DNA from 3 places in the Curtobacterium sp. MCJR17_020 genome. Region 2 is predicted to be linked to each of the others. Evidence: predicted binding sites of a transcription regulator. Region 2 holds the regulator's gene; each other region holds the start of a gene.
What was found. Region 2 encodes HrcA, which represses chaperone genes, less so after heat shock. Its sites were predicted from a motif close to TTNGCACTCGNNNNNNNCGAGTGCNAA; they were not measured.

Region 1: groL (chaperonin GroEL) is a predicted target of HrcA. The motif match lies at 3,843-3,869, and genes of this name have one in related genera.
Region 3: groES (co-chaperone GroES) is a predicted target of HrcA. The motif match lies at 1,417-1,443, and genes of this name have one in related genera.

The regions. Positions count from the first base shown of each region.
Region 1 covers NZ_CP126260.1:3,431,408-3,437,509, reverse strand. The annotation lists tRNA gene DEJ14_RS16385 (tRNA-Thr) at 96-171, opposite strand; gene msrB (peptide-methionine (R)-S-oxide reductase MsrB) at 209-616, opposite strand; gene DEJ14_RS16375 (GNAT family N-acetyltransferase) at 682-1,155, shown strand; gene DEJ14_RS16370 (DUF2332 family protein) at 1,155-2,234, shown strand; gene DEJ14_RS16365 (DUF3263 domain-containing protein) at 2,332-2,658, shown strand; gene DEJ14_RS16360 (LytR C-terminal domain-containing protein) at 2,655-3,260, shown strand; gene DEJ14_RS16355 (cold-shock protein) at 3,442-3,645, shown strand; gene groL (chaperonin GroEL) at 3,907-5,529, shown strand; gene DEJ14_RS16345 (sensor histidine kinase) at 6,092-6,102, opposite strand, start outside.
Region 2 covers NZ_CP126260.1:1,662,671-1,668,772, reverse strand. The annotation lists gene DEJ14_RS07905 (PhoH family protein) at 1-547, opposite strand, end outside; gene DEJ14_RS07900 (histidine triad nucleotide-binding protein) at 537-890, opposite strand; gene DEJ14_RS07895 (16S rRNA (uracil(1498)-N(3))-methyltransferase) at 931-1,668, opposite strand; gene dnaJ (molecular chaperone DnaJ) at 1,668-2,780, opposite strand; gene hrcA (heat-inducible transcriptional repressor HrcA) at 2,830-3,852, opposite strand; gene DEJ14_RS07880 (DUF4870 domain-containing protein) at 3,941-4,348, shown strand; gene hemW (radical SAM family heme chaperone HemW) at 4,358-5,617, opposite strand; gene DEJ14_RS07870 (HAD family hydrolase) at 5,646-6,102, shown strand, end outside.
Region 3 covers NZ_CP126260.1:3,594,211-3,600,312, reverse strand. The annotation lists gene DEJ14_RS19535 (DUF4190 domain-containing protein) at 1-194, shown strand, start outside; gene DEJ14_RS17120 (class I SAM-dependent methyltransferase) at 187-1,377, opposite strand; gene groES (co-chaperone GroES) at 1,538-1,834, shown strand; gene rarD (EamA family transporter RarD) at 1,989-2,951, shown strand; gene DEJ14_RS17105 (ABC transporter substrate-binding protein) at 3,116-4,447, opposite strand; gene DEJ14_RS17100 (VOC family protein) at 4,639-5,022, opposite strand; gene guaB (IMP dehydrogenase) at 5,097-6,102, opposite strand, start outside.

The sequences.
Region 1 (6,102 bases), 1.8 Mb from region 2:
TCCAGCGCCCGGAACACTCCCTGATCCGTGTTCCACACGCGCCGATGCCCCGGGTGAGTGATCACCCGGGGCATCGTTCCGCCCGACGGCGGTCGTGGGGCCGGCAGCGGGACTTGAACCCGCAACCCCCGTATTACAAGTACGGTGCGCTACCAATTGCGCCATGCCGGCTGACGCCGCTCATCCTACCGGTGAGGGCGTCGGGGTCTCACTCGGCCGGCTTCTCCGAGAAGTTCAGCGAGATCGAGTTCATGCAGTACCGGTCGCCGGTGGGCGTGCCGAAGCCGTCGGGGAACACGTGGCCCAGGTGCGAACCGCAGTTCGCGCAACGGACCTCGGTGCGCACCATGCCGAGCGACTTGTCGTCGATCAGCTGCACGGCGTCGGGGTTCACCGACTCGTAGAACGACGGCCAGCCGCAGCCGGAGTCGAACTTCGTGCCGCTCTTGAACAGCTCCGCGCCGCAGGCCGCACAGGTGTAGACGCCGGCACGCTCCTCGTCGAGGAGTTCACCGGTCCACGGCCGTTCGGTCCCCGCCTGACGCAGGACGGCGTACTGGTCCGGGGAGAGATCCTCGCGCCACTGGGCGTCGGACTTGTCGACGTTGTATGCCATTGTTTCCTCCTGCTTCCGGTCGGGTTCTTCCGGGCACTCCCGACCACTTCAGTAAACTCGCGACGATGTCCGAGCATTCCGTGCACCACGCCCGCTGGACCCGTCTGACGACGGACGAACTGTACGGCATCGTGGTGCTCCGGAACCGCGTCTTCGCACTCGAACAACGGGTGACGGCCGAGGACTTCGACGGCCGTGACCGCGAGCCCGAGACCGAGCACTGGTGGTTCGGTACGGACACCGAAGCGGTTGGGTACCTGAGGCTGATCCGACCGGCTGCGGACGAGGAGCACCCGGTGGACGCGCCGCCGCCGTCCTGGGTGATCGGCCGGGTCGCGACGCACCCCGACCACCGTGGGCAGGGCATCGCCGGCCGGCTCGTCGCCGCCGTGCTCGCGGCCCACGGGCACGAACCCGTCGTGCTGCACGCCCAGGAGTACGTCGCCGCGCTCTACGAACGCCACGGCTTCGTCCGGTTCGGGACGCCCTACGACGAAGCCGGCATCCGGCACGTCGGCATGCACCGCCCGGGGCGCTGATGGACACCCTCGGCCGCTACGCCGCCTACGCCGCCCGCATCGAGGCCGTCTCGCCGTCCTACGCCGCCTGGGCGCGGTCGCTCGACCCCGTGTTGGTCGCGCTGCTCGACGAGGTCGCCGAGCAGCAGCGGCAGCCGGAACTGCTCTTCGCGGTCGCGCGGCGGCTCGGCGCGGATCCGTCGGACCCCGGTGCGCTGCGCGCGATCGGTCGGGAGGCCCGCCCCGCCCTGGTCGCGGCCCTCGCCTCCGCCACGGTGCAGGCCAACGACCCGCGGCGGCTCGGTCCCGTCGTCCCGCTGTTCGCGGCGCTCGCCGAGCGGGCCTCGCGGCCGCTCGGGTTGGTGGACGCGGGGGGCGCCGCCGGGCTCTGCTCGATCCCGGACCGGGTGACGCTCGACCACCGGACGTCGGAGTCCCGGGTGCCGGCGGATCGCGCCCCGGTGCTGTCGTCGCGCCCCGACTCCTCGGGGCGCGACGACCACGGCGGGGTGCGCACCGAGCTCGTCCGGATGCACACGGCGGTCGACGAACCCGCGGTCCGTCTCGTCGCAGAAGTCTCCGGGGTCCTTCCGGCTCCGGCCCGCGCGCCGATCCGCGTCGGTGCCCGGGTCCTGCTCGACCCGAACCCGATCGACCTCGCCGCACCGGGCGCGTTCGACCGGTTGGTCGAGGCCGTCCCGCCCGAGGCGACGGACCGGATCGCCCTGATGCGCGAGGCGGCGCGCGCGACGCTCGCCGTGCCTCCCGTGCGGATCCGGGGCACGCTGCCGGGTGACCTCGACCGTGCGCTGGACGCCCTGCCGGACGACGTGGAGCCGATCGTGCTGACCACCGGCACCCTGGTCTACGTGCCGGGTGCCGAGCGCCAGCGGTTCGTGGACCGCGTCCGCGAACGTGGCGTGCACTGGATCGCGCTCGAACGCACCGGGATCCTGCGCGGTGTGGCGGCGACGCTGCCCGACGACGTCGATGCGGCGGATCCGGACGCCTTCGCCACGGCCTCGATCGACGGCACCGCGGTCGCCGTCTCGGACCCGTTCGGCACGCGCGTGCGCTGGTTCCGCGACCCGAACCTGTGACCGGTGTTCGCGACAGTCCAGCGCCGTGCCAGGGTCCGGATGCTCTCCGCCCCTACGATGTGCGAGACCCGTTACCCGATACGTGATCGGAACCGCCGTGACCAGCCCCACCGACGAGCACCGCGCTGACGAGCTCAGCGCTGACCAGCTCAGCGAGCTCGCGCAGCGTGTGCTGTCGTTCGAGCACGACCGGGCACGGCACGACCGCACGAAGGAAGCGGAGATCCGGGTCGAGTTCGAGATGTCGGCGGCGCGCTACTACCAGGTGCTGAACCGCGTGATCGACTCGCCCGCGGCACTCGCGTACGACCCGCAGCTCGTCACCAGGCTGCAGCGGCTCCGGCACGCGCGCACCAGCGCCCGGGCGACGCGCAGCTTCGTCGCGCCCGGTGCCGCTCCCGAAGGACGTGAAGAGGAACGATGAGCACCAGATTCCCCCGTGACCGTTTCGACGACGTCGCCGACGGCCCCCGGGTCGGCGCACACCGCGGTGCCCAGCGCCGCGGCCGTGGCTGGATCGCGTTCGCCTGGGCGGCACTCGCCACCGGTGTGCTCGTCGGCATCGGCGTGCTCGTCCTCGCGCTCCTGAACGGCAGCTACTCGTTCAGCGGTTCGGACTCGCCCTCGGCGTCGACGAGTTCGTCGGCCACGTCGAAGCCGTCCGCGTCCGCCACCTCGAAGCCCTCGGCGTCGTCGTCGGCCGGGTCGGGTGCCGACTCTGGAGCCGCTGCCGCGACGCCGGCACAGCAGGGCACGACCACCGTCGTCGTCCTGAACGGCACGACGACCACCGGTCTCGCCGCCCGCGCCAGCGCGACGCTCACCGGTGCCGGCTGGCAGGTCGCCTCGACCGGGGACGCTGGCACGACCGGGTCGACCTCGACGGTCGTGTACTACCAGCAGGCCGCACAGGCGGCGGTCGCGCAGGGCATCGCGAAGCAGCTCGGGGTCACCGCCGTGCAGCAGTCGGCAGCGTTCCCGAACGCCGACGTGAGCGTCGTGCTCGGGGCCGACTACACCGGCTGATCCGCATTCCGCGGGCCCGTTCCGTCCGCATTTGTGACGGTCGTGTTTCGGGCACGTTGATTTCTGTCGGAATCGACGTGAAACAACGTCACACCTCTTGCCTGATCGGCGTGCTTCGAGCAGAGTCCCTTGCAGACGACGAACACGTCGTTCGCACAGCAGTACCAGGGAGCAAGAGATCATGGCCAACGGAACCGTGAAGTGGTTCAACGCTGAAAAGGGCTTCGGCTTCATCACCGTCGATGGAGGAGGTCAGGACGTGTTCGTGCACTACTCGGCCATCGACATGTCGGGTTACAAGGTCCTCGAGGAGGGCCAGGCAGTGGTGTTCGACGTCGGCACCGGGTCGAAGGGCCCGCAGGCGGAGGCGGTCCGACCGGCCTGAGCGCACGACACTCATCGCGAACGCGCCGTCCCGTCAGGGGCGGCGCGTTCGTCGTGCGTGGCCCGCGCTGCGTGACGTGCGTGGCGGGCGGTCCGCGGCGGTGGTCGGGGTGCGCTGTTGGCGGGGCGTGTCCTGGGAAGACGTGACGAGCCTCCCGATCGTGTTGCACTCGCACCGGGCGAGTGCCAGAATCGGCGTTGGCACTCGCTCACGTTGAGTGCCAGCACGACCCCACGACGTCCGGGAGGGACGAGAACTCACATGGCTAAGATCATTGCTTTCGACGAGGAGGCCCGCCGTGGCCTCGAGCGCGGCCTGAACCAGCTGGCCGACGCCGTGAAGGTGACGCTCGGCCCGCGCGGCCGCAACGTCGTCCTCGAGAAGAAGTGGGGCGCCCCCACGATCACGAACGACGGTGTCTCCATCGCCAAGGAGATCGAGCTCGACGACCCGTACGAGAAGATCGGTGCGGAGCTCGTCAAGGAGGTCGCCAAGAAGACCGACGACGTCGCCGGTGACGGTACGACCACCGCGACCGTCCTCGCCCAGGCACTCGTCCGCGAGGGCCTCCGCAACGTCGCCGCCGGCGCCGACCCCGTGTCGCTCAAGCGCGGCATCGAGAAGGCCGTCTCCGCCGTCTCCGACCAGCTCCTCGCCAACGCGAAGGACATCGAGACCAAGGACCAGATCGCCGCGACCGCGTCGATCTCGGCTGCAGACCCGACCATCGGCGCGCTCATCGCCGAGGCCATCGACAAGGTCGGCAAGGAAGGTGTCGTCACCGTCGAGGAGTCGAACACCTTCGGCACCGAGCTCGAGCTGACCGAGGGCATGCGCTTCGACAAGGGCTACCTGTCGCAGTACTTCGTCACCGACCCCGAGCGTCAGGAAGCCGTCTTCGAGGACGCCTACATCCTGATCGTCAACTCGAAGATCTCGAACATCAAGGACCTCCTGCCGGTCGTCGACAAGGTGATCCAGGCGGGCAAGCAGCTCTTGATCATCGCCGAGGACGTCGACGGCGAGGCCCTGGCCACGCTCGTCGTGAACAAGATCCGCGGCATCTTCAAGTCCGTCGCCGTCAAGGCCCCGGGCTTCGGTGACCGCCGCAAGGCCATGCTGCAGGACATCGCGATCCTGACCGGTGGCCAGGTCATCTCCGAAGAGGTCGGCCTCAAGCTCGAGAACGCGACGCTCGACCTGCTCGGTCGTGCCCGCAAGGTCGTCATCACCAAGGACGAGACCACGATCGTCGAGGGTGCTGGCGACGCCGAGCAGATCGCCGGCCGTGTCCGTCAGATCCGCGCCGAGATCGACGCGACCGACTCCGACTACGACCGCGAGAAGCTCCAGGAGCGCCTGGCGAAGCTCGCCGGTGGCGTCGCCGTCATCAAGGCGGGTGCCGCGACCGAGGTCGAGCTCAAGGAGCGCAAGCACCGCATCGAGGACGCCGTCCGCAACGCGAAGGCTGCCGTCGAAGAGGGCATCGTCGCCGGTGGTGGCGTCGCCCTCATCCAGGCCGGCAAGGTCGCGCTCGACGCACTCACCCTCGAGGGTGACGAGGCGACCGGTGCGAACATCGTCCGCGTCGCGATCGACGCACCGCTCAAGCAGATCGCGCTGAACGCCGGTCTCGAGCCGGGTGTCGTGGCCGCCAAGGTCCGCGAGCTCGAAGCAGGTTGGGGCCTCAACGCCGCGACCGGCGAGTACGTCGACCTCATCGCCGCGGGCATCATCGACCCGGCCAAGGTCACGCGTTCGGCGCTCCAGAACGCTGCGTCGATCGCTGGTCTGTTCCTGACGACCGAGGTCGTCGTCGCCGACAAGCCCGAGCGTGCCGCGGCCGCTCCGGCCGGCGACCCGACGGGTGGCATGGACTTCTAGGTCCGCTGTTCCGGAAGGGCCCCGCACGCTGCGCGTGCGGGGCCCTTCCGCGTGCGGGGGGGGAGGGGTGCGTGGGGCGGCAGGTCACAACACCCCGCTCAAGTTCGGCGAGCGGTCACAAACGGACGGTTCGGCCCGTTCCGTCCCGCCCCGTGAGGTTCCGAAATCTCGGCATCTCGGGGCCGGATTCGCCGTTGTTCGGAACCTCGGCGATCAACGAGCGGCATGTCGTGGAACCTCGCCGAGTCGGTCGGTTCGGACTGGAGGCCCGTCCAGCGTCGTTCTCCGTCGCTGCGTCCGACCGTCGCCGGGTCCGGCGTCTCGTGCGCATGTTCGGTCCGGGCGAGAGCTTCGTGCCGCTCCTCGTCGATGGACGGTCTCGCTGGTCGGTGTGACGCGGCTCCGGACAGAACGGGTTTGCGGCGGAATCGGTGCGCCGGGGTCCCACGACTCGCCGTGTGCTGAACGCCGAGGTTCCGAACTCGAGCGCCACGTGGCGCGACATGCCGAGATTTTGGAACCGCGGGCGCGGGCGCGGGCGCGGGCGCGCCGCGCGCCCGCGTCAGGCGGCGT
Region 2 (6,102 bases):
GCTCGCCGGCCTCGACCGCTGGACGGGTCAGGATGATGCGGGTGACCTCGCGCCGCTGCAGGGCCTGCACGGCCTTCGCCATCGCCAGGTAGGTCTTGCCGGTGCCGGCGGGACCGATCCCGAACGTGATGGTGTGTTCGTCGATGGCGTCGACGTACGCGCGCTGCCCGTCGGTCTTCGGCCGGACGGACTTGCCGCGGCTCGACACGATCGGCGTGCCGAAGGTGTCGGACGGCTTGCGGTCGTCGTCGAGGATGCGCGCCGACATCGGGATGTCCGAGGGGCCGATGTCCTGCCCGCGCTTGACCATGCCGACGAGCTCGTCGACGAGCGCCTTCGCCCGCGCGACCTCGCGCTCGGGTCCGGTGAGCGTGACCTCGTTGCCGCGGACGACGACCTTGACGCCCGGGTACTGCCGTTCGACGGTCTTCAGGAGCCGGTCCTGGGGACCGAGCAGCTGGACCATGGCGATGCCGTCGACCTGGAGGGCGACGGAGACGACCTGGTCGTCGTCGGTGGTGGGCTGTGCTGGTTCGTTAGCCGGCAAGGGTGCCTTCCTGCAGTTCACCTGCGAGTACGTGCGCGTGCACGTGGAACACGGTCTGACCGGCGGCTTCGCCGGTGTTGAAGACGAGACGGAACTGGCCGCCGGCGCGCTCGTCGGCGATGCGCTGCGCGGTGGCGACCAGGTGGGCGAGGAGGTCGGGGTCACCGGCCGCGAGTTCGGCGACGTTCGCGTACTGCTCGGTCTTGGGGACGACCAGCACGTGGACGGGTGCCTTCGGGGCGATGTCCTCGATCGCGATCACGCGGTCGTCCTCGGCGACGACGGTCGCCGGGATCTCGCGCGCGATGATCTTGCTGAAGACGCTGGGCGTGCTGGTGCTCATGACTCCATCGTAGAACGCAGGACCGACCTCGGGCCTTCCCTCACCAGCGCCCGAGTCCGGCCTGCAGGATCGCGAGTGCCGCGGGACCGGCGGTCGAGGTCCGCAGCACACTGTCGCCGAGCCGGACCCTGATCGCTCCCGCAGCCTCGAGCCGGTCGAGCTCGGAGCCGTCGATGCCGCCCTCCGGCCCCACCACGAGGGCGATCTCGTCGAGGTCCGCCGTCGGTTCCCAGGTCGCGAGCCGCACGGTCGCGGTGGGATCGAGCACGAGCACCGCAGCACCGGCACCGAGGGCGGGGACGAGCTGCGCCGTCGTGACGAGCGGCCCGACCTCGGGCACCCGCGACCGGATCGCCTGCTTCGCGGCCTCGTGCGCGATGGCCGTCCAGCGCGATCGCCCCTTCTCGACCTTCGGGCCCTCCCACCGGGAGACGCTGCGCGCGGCCGACCACGGCACGATCCGGTCCACACCGATCTCCGTCGACGCCTGCACCGCCATCTCGTCTCGGCCGCCCTTGGCGAGGGCCTGCACGAGCGTCAGCGACGGCACGGGCCGCGGGTCGACGGACAGCGATGCCACGGACAACACCAGCGAGTCGCGGTCGACGGCGTCCACCGCGCCGGACACGACGGTCCCCCGTCCGTCCGAGAGCCGCAACGTCTCACCGACCCGTACGCGCGAGACGGTCACGGCGTGCCGCCCCTCTGCCCCGTCGAGCGTCACGGAGCCACCGACGGCGACCCCGTCGAGCGACTCCACGACGTAGAGCGATGCCATCAGAAGTTGAAGAAGCGGTCGCGGAGCTTGCCGAACATGCCCTGCTGGAACCGGGCGAGCTGCGGGGCCGAGGCCTTGTGCGACTTCGCGAGCTGCTCGACGAGCTGGCGTTCCTTGTGCGACAGCTTCGTCGGGGTGACGACCTGCACGCCGACCCGGAGGTCGCCGCGGCCGCTCCCGCGGAGCTTCGTGATGCCGCGGTCCTTGATCACCAGCACGTCGGCGCTCTGCACCCCGGGACGGATCTCGAGCTCGACGGGTCCGTCGAGTCCGTCGATCGTCGTCGTGGTGCCGAGCACCGCATCGGTCATCGCGACCTCGAGGGTGGCGAGCAGGTCGTCGCCGTCGCGGCTGAAGACGTCGTCGTGCCGCACCCGGATCTCCAGGTACAGGTCGCCGGAGGGGCCACCGGCGGGGCCGACCTCGCCCTGGCCGGGCATCTGCAGGCGCAGGCCCGAGTCGACGCCGGCGGGGACGTCGACCGGCACGGTGCGACGGGCGCGGACGCGGCCCTGACCCTGGCAGGTCGGGCAGGGGCTCGGGATGACGGTGCCGTAGCCGCGGCAGGTGCCGCACGGGGCGCTCGTCACGACGTTGCCCAGCAGCGAGCGGACCTGGCGCTGGATGTTGCCGGACCCGCCGCAGATGTCGCAGGTGCGCGGGCTGGTGCCGGGCGCGCAGCACGACCCGTGACAGGTCTCGCACAGGACGGCGGTGTCGACCTCGACGTCCTTGTGGGTGCCGAAGACGACCTCGTCGAGGTCGACGTCGATGCGGAGCAGGGCGTCCTGTCCGCGCTCGGCACGGCTGCGGGGACCACTGCCCCGGCCGCCACCGCCACCGCCACCGAAGAAGGCGTCGAAGATGTCGCTGAACCCGCCGGCGCCGCCACCGAAGGGGCTGTCGGCCTGGGGCCCGGCGTCGTACCGGCGCCGCTGCTCCGGGTCGCTCAGGACGTCGTACGCGTGCGTGACGTCCTTGAACCGCTCGGCTGCCTCTGGAGCAGGGTTCACGTCCGGGTGGAGCTCACGCGCCAGGCGGCGGTAGGCCTTCTTGATGTCGGCATCGGAGGCGTCTCGCTGGACGCCGAGGACGTCGTAGTGGTCTGCCACGTATCCCTCAGTCGGTTGTGTTCGGTCGGTCGGTCGGTGTTGCAGTCGATCAGTGTTCGCCCAAGAGCTTGGACAGGTACCGTGCGACGGCCCGGACGGCGGCCATGTTCGTGCCGTAGTCCATCCGGGTCGGTCCCAGGACACCCAGGCGTGCCACCTCGCCGCCACCGGCGAGGTACCCGCCGGCGACGATGCTCGTGGCGTCGAGCCCGTACTCGGCGTTCTCGACGCCGATGCTGGCCGCCACCGCGATGTCGTCCACCTGCATCTCCCCGAACAACCGGAGCAGGGTGACTTGTTCCTCGATCGCTTCGAGCACCGGGAAGAGGCCGCCGGAGAAGTCCTGCTCGCTCTTCGCCAGGTTGGCGGCGCCGGCCATCACCAGGCGGTCCTGCCGGTTCGCCGCGACCTGCTCGATGAGGGTCGCCACCACGACCCCGCCGAGCGTCTGGGCGTCGGGCCGGAGCTGTTGCGGCACCGCACGGAGCGCGGTGGGCACGTCCTGCAGCAGGAGTCCCACGGCCGCGCCGTTCAGGACGGTCCGGAGTTCGGTCAGCAGCGGCTCGTCGAGCGCGACGTCGGTCTCGACGACGCGTTGTTCGACCCGGGCGGTGTCGGTGATGAGCACGACCATGAGCCGGGCGTCGCCGAGTCGCACCAGCTCGACGTGCTGCACCCGGGCGCGCACCATCGAGGGGTACTGCACCAGGGCGACCTGGTTCGTGAGCTGGCTGAGCAGGCGCACGGTGCGGCCGAGGACCTCGTCGAGGTCGTTCGGGGCGCCGAGGAAGGTCTCGATGGCGTGCCGCTGGGCGCTCGTCAGCGGCCGGGCTGCGGCCAGGTGGTCGACGAACAGCCGGTAGCCCTTGTCGGTCGGCACACGGCCGGACGAGGTGTGCGGGGCGACGATGAGCTGCTCGTCCTCGAGCAGGGCCATGTCGTTGCGGATCGTGGCGGCGCTGACGCCGAAGGCGTGCCGCTCGACGATCGTCTTGGAGCCGACCGGTTCGCGGGACGCCACGTAGTCGCGCACGATCGCCTTCAGGACCTCGAGGCTGCGTTCACTGACCACGAGCGCTCCTTCCTGGTCGACCTGGCACTCGGACGTGTCGACTGCTGATCCTACGCCCGCACGACTGCACCCCCGATACGCTTCCGGCATGACCTACGGACAGCAGCCCGGTGGCCCGCAGAACCCGAACGGACCCCAGTACCCGAGCGGGTACACCCCGCCGCAGCCGATGAGCCCGGAGGACCAGCGCCTCTGGGCCACGCTGACGCACATCGGCGGGATCTTCTTCAACTTCGTCGCCCCGCTCGTGGCCTACCTGGTGCTGCGCGACCGCGGCGGCTTCATCCGCGAGCACACCCGGGTCGCACTGAACTTCCACATCACCGTGGCGATCGCGTACGTCGCGTGCGGCGTGCTGAGCGTCGTGGTCATCGGACTGGTGCTGTTCCCGATCGTCGCCGTCCTGACCGTCGTCTTCGGCATCCTGGCGGCCGTCGCGGCGAACCAGGGGCAGTTCTACCGCTACCCCCTGTCGATCGAGTTCATCAAGCAGTAGGGACGCCGGTCAGTCCAGCAGCTCCCGCACCACCGCGTCGGCCAGCAGGCGACCCTGCAGGGTCAGGTCGATGCGTCCCCGCACCGCGGCCGACCCGTCCACGAGACCCCGCGCGATGAGTCCCGCGACCCGGCCACGGGCCTCCTGTCGGATCTCGCTCGTCGCGAGCTCCCCGCGGACCCGCGCGGCGAGGAGCAGGCGCTCGACGTAGCGGGTCTCGTCGTCGATGACCTCGCGCCCGGCGGCCGGCGACTCGCCGGACAGCACCCGGTTCGCGTACGCGGCCGGGTGCTTCACGTTCCACCAGCGCGTGCCGGCGACCGCGGAGTGGGCGCCGGGGCCGACACCCCACCAGTCGTGGCCCTTCCAGTAGGACAGGTTGTGCCGGCTCGCGTGGCGCGCTGTGCCGCCGTCCGCGTCGACGCGGGCCCAGTTCGACACCTCGTACCAGGAGTACCCGGCGTCCCCGAGCACCTGGTCGGCGAGCTCGTACATGTCGGCGGCCAGGTCGTCGTCGGGGGCGGGGAGCTCCCCGCGCGCCACCATGCGGCCCATCGCGGTGCCGTCCTCGACGATGAGCGAGTACGCCGACACGTGGTCGGGCTCGCAGGCCAGGGCAGCGTCGAGCGAGGTGCGCCAGTCGTCGAGGGACTCCCCCGGCGTCGAGTAGATGAGGTCGAGGGAGACGTCGAGGCCCTGCTGCTTCGCGAGGTCGACGACGACCGGCACGCGCAACGGGTCGTGTGTGCGGTCGAGGGTCGCGAGGACGTGCGGGACGGCCGACTGCATGCCGTAGCTGATCCGGTTGAACCCGCCCTCGCGCAGTGTCTGCAACGAGGACGCGTCGACCGAGTCCGGGTTCGCCTCGGTCGTGACCTCGGCGCCGGGCAGGATCCCCCACGTGTCGTCGATGGCCCGCAGGATCATCGCCAGGTCGGAGGCCGGCAGCATCGTCGGGGTACCGCCGCCGAAGAACACGGTCGACACGGGCCGACGCGGGACGCCGGAGCGGTCGAGCACGGTCGCGGCCCACTCGATCTCCCGCACGGCGTGGCCGGCGTAGTCGTCGCGGCGCACGCCGCGCAGCTCGGACGCCGTGTACGTGTTGAAGTCGCAGTAGCCGCAGCGCACCCGGCAGAACGGCACGTGGACGTAGACCCCGAACGGCACGGCCGCCGGGTCGGAACCGGCGGCGGAGCCCGCCGCCGCTCGCGGCACGATCAGTCCGTCAGCGGGTGCCGGATCGGCGATCGGGAGAGCACTCGGCATGGAGTCCATTGTCCGTCATGATGGACGCATGGAGCACCACCCCGTCCCCACCACGGTCCTGTGGGACATCGACGGCACCCTCGTGATGAACGCGTCGTCCCCGGGCAACCTCTACCACCTGGCGCTCGAGCGGGCGGTCGGCCGCGACCTCACCCTGCGGGTCGGGCACCAGCACGGTCGGACCGATGCCGGGCTCATCGCCGAGCACGTCCGTGCCCACGCGTTCGAGGACACGATCATCCCGACGGTCAGCGGGCACCTGCGCGACCTCACCGCCGAGCGGCACGCCTCGGGCGACCACCGGTCCCCCGTCCCCGGTGCCACCGCGCTGCTCACCCGCTTCGCGGAGCTCGGGTGGCGGAACGGTCTGCTCACCGGCAACTCCGAGTACCGCGCCCGCGTCAAGCTGGCCGGTGCGGGGTTCGACGAGGGCCTGTTCGACTGGGACCACTCCTACTTCGGCGACACCGAGGTGGAGCGCGCGG
Region 3 (6,102 bases), 1.9 Mb from region 2:
ACGTCGCGCTCCGCAAGATCAAGCAGAACGGTGAGGCCGGCCGAGCGCTCGCCCTGACCGGCATCATCGCCGGCTGGGTGATGACCGGCATCTGGCTGATCTGGATCGCCTTCATCATCTTCCTCGGCGTGATCGGCCAGAGCTCGTACCCCACGTACGACTACGACTCGGGCACCGGCGCGTTCCTCAGCTGAGCCGCTCGCACAGGATCGCGCTGTGCCGGCCCTCGAGCCGGGTGAGCACGAGCGTGACGCGACCGGTCCCGCGCAGCCGCAGCCGCTTGCGGAACTGTGCAGGATCGACGTCCACGCCTCGCTTCTTGATCTCGACGGTGCCGATGCCGTCGGCGGCGAGTCGCGCTGACAGGCGCTTCACGTCGAGCGGCATGGTGTCGAGCACCCGGAAGCCCTGGGCGAAGGGCGTGGTCGCGGCGCGGTCCGAGGTGACGTACGCGATCCCGTCGGAGAGCATGTGGCCGTCCAGGGTGCGGGCGAGGTCGCCGATGAGCCGTGCGCGGATGACGGCGCCGTCCGGCTCGTACAGGTAGGCCCCGAACGGCCCCACCTCGGCGTCCTCGGCGTCTGCCGGGCCGGTCATCTCGGCGATGCCGTGCGCACCGATCACCGTGGCGGCACGGCGGATCCCCGGCCGGGCGAGGGGCCCGAACCACAGCGCGAGCTCGACGACCTCGCGGTCGACGGACGTCCACTGCGCCTCGGCGGTGTCCGGGATCAGGTCGCGATCGATGCCCGGCCCGAGCTTCACGCCGGTCGGGGTGTGCGTGGCGGCCGCGAACACGGTGTCGAGCGAGGGGGACCAGTCGTCCGGGTCGGCCAGTCGGCGGGTGTCGGAGTGGCCGCTCGTCCGACGTGCCGGGTCCATCCAGACGCCGTCCACCGAACCGAGGTCGAAGGTCGCTGCGTCGCCCAGTTCGACCCGGGCGTTCGGCCACACTGCGAGGTTGTGCGTGGCGACCGCCGCGGTGACCTCGTCACGGTCGACCGCCGTGACGTCGAGGTCGAGGGCCGCCATCGCCATCGCGTCGCCGCCGATCCCGCACCCGAGGTCGGCGACCCGGGTCAGCCCGGCCGCGGCGAAGCGCCCGGCGTGCTGGGCGGCGACCTGCAGGCGCGTGGCCTGCTCGAGTCCGGCCTCGGTGAAGAGCATGCGCGCGGCGAAGTCGCCGAACTTGCCACGGGCCTTGAGCCGGAGCTTGGCCTGGGTCAGGACCGCCGCGACGAGCTGCGGGTCGTGCCCCTCGGCTCGGAGCCGCGACACCACCCGGACGATCTCGCCGCCGTCCGAGACGCCGGGGGTACGGTCGAGCAGGGCCATCCCGTCAGGGGTCAGCAGTGCGGCGAGTTCGGCGGCTTCCATGTCCCGATCCTCCCAGGTGCTGGATGTTCCCCTGATGTGCTGGCACTCGGATTGACCGAGTGCCAATGGCCCCCTAGAGTTGGCGTTGGCACTCTCCTCTGCGTAGTGCCAACCCGGTTTTCATCTGTACCGAGTCCGTACCGAGAAAGAAGAGGTCACCGTGGCCGTCAGCATCAAGCCGCTCGAGGATCGCATCGTCATCCGCCAGGTCGAGGCAGAGCAGACCACCGCATCCGGTCTGGTCATCCCCGACACCGCGAAGGAGAAGCCCCAGGAGGGCGAGGTCGTCGCCGTGGGCCCCGGTCGCATCGACGACAACGGCAACCGCGTCCCGCTCGACGTCGCCGTGGGTGACAAGGTCATCTACTCCAAGTACGGCGGAACCGAGGTCAAGTACTCGGGCGAGGACCTGCTGGTCCTGTCGGCCCGTGACGTCCTCGCGGTCGTCGTCAACTGAGTCCAGTACTCCACACGAACGCCCCGTTCGGCCTGTCGGCCGGCGGGGCGTTCGTGCGTCTGCGGGCTCCCGGCGGGTCCGTCGCGTGCCCGCGCTCCGACCGGGAGGCCCGTGGCACGCCCGGCCCGTCGGTGGCCGTTCCTAGGATGGTTCCGTGAGTGAACCGAGTCCCGCGCGACCCGTCCGCAGCGAGGCATCCGTCGGCGTGGTGCAGGCGATCATCGCGTACGGGCTCTGGGGACTCATGCCCCTGCTCTTCGCGGCGATGGCCCCGGCCGGCGCGTTCGAGATCGTCGCCTGGCGCATCGTCTTCGGGCTGGTGTTCTGCGCGGTGGCGATCGCCGTCACCCGCTCGTGGCTCCGCACCCGAACCCTGATGGCGCAGCGGCGGGTGATGGCCGTGATGGGCCTGGCCGCGGTCCTCATCCTGGTGAACTGGACCGTGTACGTCCTGGCGACCACGACCGGCCACACCGTCGAGGCCGCGCTCGGGTACTTCATCAACCCCCTGGTCACGATCGCGCTCGGCGTCGTCGTGCTCCGCGAACGCCTGCGGCCGGCGCAGTGGGCCGCGGTCGGCATCAGCGTCGTGGCGGTCGTCGTGATCGCCGTGGGCTACGGCCAGGTGCCGTGGATCTCGCTCGTGCTCGCCTGCTCGTTCGGCCTGTACGGCCTGGTGAAGAAGCGGGTCGGCGGCACCGTCGACGCGCTGAGCGGTCTGACGATCGAGACCGTGTGGCTGCTGCCGATCGCGGTCGTGGCGCTGGTCGTGCTCGGCGCGACGGGGCTCGGCGGCGGCGTGACGTTCACGAGCGAAGGCTGGGTGCACGTCCTGGTGACGGTGCTCACCGGCCCGGCGACAGCCGTCCCGCTCCTGCTCTTCGCGTCCTCGGCGCGTCGGGTGAGCCTGTCGACCCTCGGGTTGACGCAGTACCTGGCGCCCGTGATGCAGCTGCTCGTCGGTGTGGTGGTGCAGCACGAGGCCATGCCGCCCGCGCGCTGGTTCGGCTTCGGGATCGTGTGGTTGGCGCTCGTGGTGCTGACGGCGGACTCGTTCGCCGCCGCGCGGGCGTCCCGTCGCCGAGCGCTCGCACCTGCTCCGGCCGAGCCGGCCTGACGGACGCACCCCGGGCCTCCAGTCCGTCTGTCCGCGCCGCGCCTGGCCCGAGTCTCGGCGTGTGCGACAGTTCTCGCGTGCGCGACACCGAGAAACGTCGCTGGGCCCGAGTCTCGGCTCCGTGAAGCCGAGACTCGGGCCCAGAGTGGGACCGGTAGTGGTGGTTACTTCTTGACCGCGCCCTGGATGGCGCTCTGGTAGACGGGCTTGTTGGCACCGTCGAACTTGTAGATGCCGATGTAGGCGCTCGACGGGTCGTTGTTGTCGTCGAACGGACCGATGCCGGACGGGCCGGTGTAGTGGATGTCCTTGCCGTCGTCGAGGAGTGCAACGCACTCCTTGAACGTGGCGCACTCGGTGCCGCCGTCCGCGCCGGAGACCGCGGCCATGTTGGCCTGGATGGTGCCCGAGTCGGTGCCCTTGCCCTTCACCGCAGCGAGGGCTGCGAGGACGGTGGCGTCGTAGGACTCCGCCGCGTACGAGTAGTCGGCGAGCGTCTTGTTCGACGACTCCTTGTAGAAGGCGGACAGTTGCTTCTTGAAGTCGTCCTTCGGCGAGGCACCGGGGATGGTGCCCTGGGCGCCGGTCAGGGTGCCCTTGTCGAAGTCCTTCGAGTAGTCGGCCGTGTTGCCGTCGGACATGTAGATCTTCGCCGTGTTCCCCTGCGAGACGAGCTCCGGGATGATCGACTTCGTCTCGTCGAAGGCCAGGACGACGATCGCGTCCGGCTTGGCTGCGAGTGCGGCCGTCACCTCGGACGAGAACGTGGTCTGACCGGGCGGGAACTCCTGGCCCTCGCCCTTGCCGCCGTAGACGACCTGGCCACCGGAGGCCTCGACCGCGGACTGCACCGAGTTGCGGAGGCCCGTGCCGTAGGTGTCGTTGAAGACGAGGAACGCGACCTTGGCGTTGCCGTCACCGGTCACGAGCTGACCGAGCGCCGAACCCTGCACCGAGTCCGGCGGAGCGGTCCGGTAGTAGTACGACGAGTAGCCGGAGAGGTCGCTCGCGGTGTTCGCGGGCGAGATCTCGACGATGCAGTTGCTGGTGAGCTGGTCGATGACGTTGAGCGTGACCGACGAGGACTCGGCGCCGATCGCGACCGGGACCTTCGCGTTCACGAGCTTCGTCGCGGCCGAGCTCGACACGGTCATGTCGTTGCTGTCGCCCGAGTCCGTCGCCGGGTCGATGGTGACGTCCTTGTCGAGGACGCCGCCCGCGGCGTTGATGTCCTTGACCGCGAGGCCGACGCCGGACTCGGCCGGCGGGTTCAGGTACGCCAGCGAACCGGTGAGCGGCAGGATCGTGCCGATCTTCAGCGCGTCGGTGCTGGGGGTGTCGGGGGCCTTGCAGCTGGCGGCGGGGTCCTTCTTCGCACCGCTCGACGCCGAGCTGGACGGGGAGTCGCCGCTGCTGGTGGTGGAACACGCGGCGAGCAGGACGGCTACTGCGCCTGCCAACGCCAGTGCCGTGGTGGCACGGGTGGTTCTGATCATCCGTGGAGCCCTTTCTCTGCGCGGAGGCCGTGCCGCTTCGGGTCGAACGCGGCGCCTCCACTGGATGTCGAGAAACGTAAGGTCCATGTGTTTCGCCCGTGTGACGGGGCGGTACGCAAAAGTGTTTCGTTACCGAGCCGTGATGTTCCTGTGCGGAGGATCAGGGATCGGCACCCCGGACCGGCTCCGCGTCAGCCGTCGAGTTCAGCCACGGAACGCAGCACGCAGAACTCGTTGCCCTCCGGATCCGCGAACACGACCCAGCCGCCGTCGTCGTTCCGGAGGTCGGCGAGCTCGGTCGCACCGATGCCCCGCAGCCGCTCGACCTCGGCATCGCGCGTGCGGTCGGTGGGGCGCAGGTCGAAGTGGATCCGGTTCTTCACGGACTTCGCCTCGGGGACCTGGATGAACAGCACCTGGTGCGAGCCGTCGGGTGCGGTGATCATGCACTCCTCGTGCCCGGGGCCGTTCGGGTCGTCGTCGATGTCGACGTAGCCGAGGACCTGCTTCCACCACTCCGACAGGGCGAAGGCGTCACGGCAGTCGATCGTGGTGTGGGAGACGGCGCTGACCATGCCGTGACACTACTGCCGGCGGACGACGAACGCCCCGCTCCGGTGGGGAGCGGGGCGTTCGGGGTGCAGTCGGCTCAGCTGCGGTAGTTCGGCGCCTCGACGACCATCTGGACGTCGTGCGGGTGCGACTCCTTGAGCCCGGCAGCCGTGATGCGGACGAACTTGCCGCGGGCCTTGAGCTCCGGGATCGTGCGGCCGCCGACGTAGAACATCGACTGCCGGAGTCCACCGGTGAGCTGGTAGACGACGTTGCCGACCGAGCCGCGGTAGGGCACCTGGCCCTCGATGCCCTCGGGGATCAGCTTGTCGTCGTTCGGGACGTCCGCCTGGAAGTAGCGGTCCTTCGAGTACGAGGTCTTCTTGCCGCGGGTCTGCAGTGCACCCAGGGAGCCCATCCCGCGGTACGCCTTGAACTGCTTGCCGCCCACGAAGACCAGGTCGCCGGGGGACTCGTCGGTGCCGGCCAGCAGCGAACCGAGCATGACGGTGTCGGCACCGGCCACCAGGGCCTTGGCGATGTCACCCGAGTACTGCAGGCCACCGTCGGCGATGATCGGCACGCCGGCCTCGCGCGCAGCGAGGGACGCCTCGTACACGGCGGTGACCTGCGGGACGCCGACGCCGGCGACGACGCGGGTGGTGCAGATCGAGCCGGGCCCGACGCCCACCTTGACGGCGTCGACACCGGCGTCGATGAGCGCCTGCGCACCGGCACGCGTCGCGACGTTGCCGCCGATGACGTCGATGTCCGCGAAGGACGGGTCGGCCTTGAGACGACGCACCATGTCGAGCACGCCTTCGCTCTCGCCGTTGGCGGTGTCGACCACGAGCACGTCGACGCCCGCGTCGCGCAGGGCCTCGGCACGCTGCCAGGCGTCGCCGAAGAAGCCGATCGCGGCACCGACGCGCAGTCGGCCCTCGTCGTCCTTGGTGGCGTCCGGGTACTGCTCGCTCTTGTCGAAGTCCTTGACGGTGATGAGACCGCGGAGCTTGCCGTCGGCGTCCACCAACGGCAGCTTCTCGATCTTGTGCTGCGCGAAGATCGCGATGGCTTCTTCGGGGTCGATGCCCTCCATCGCG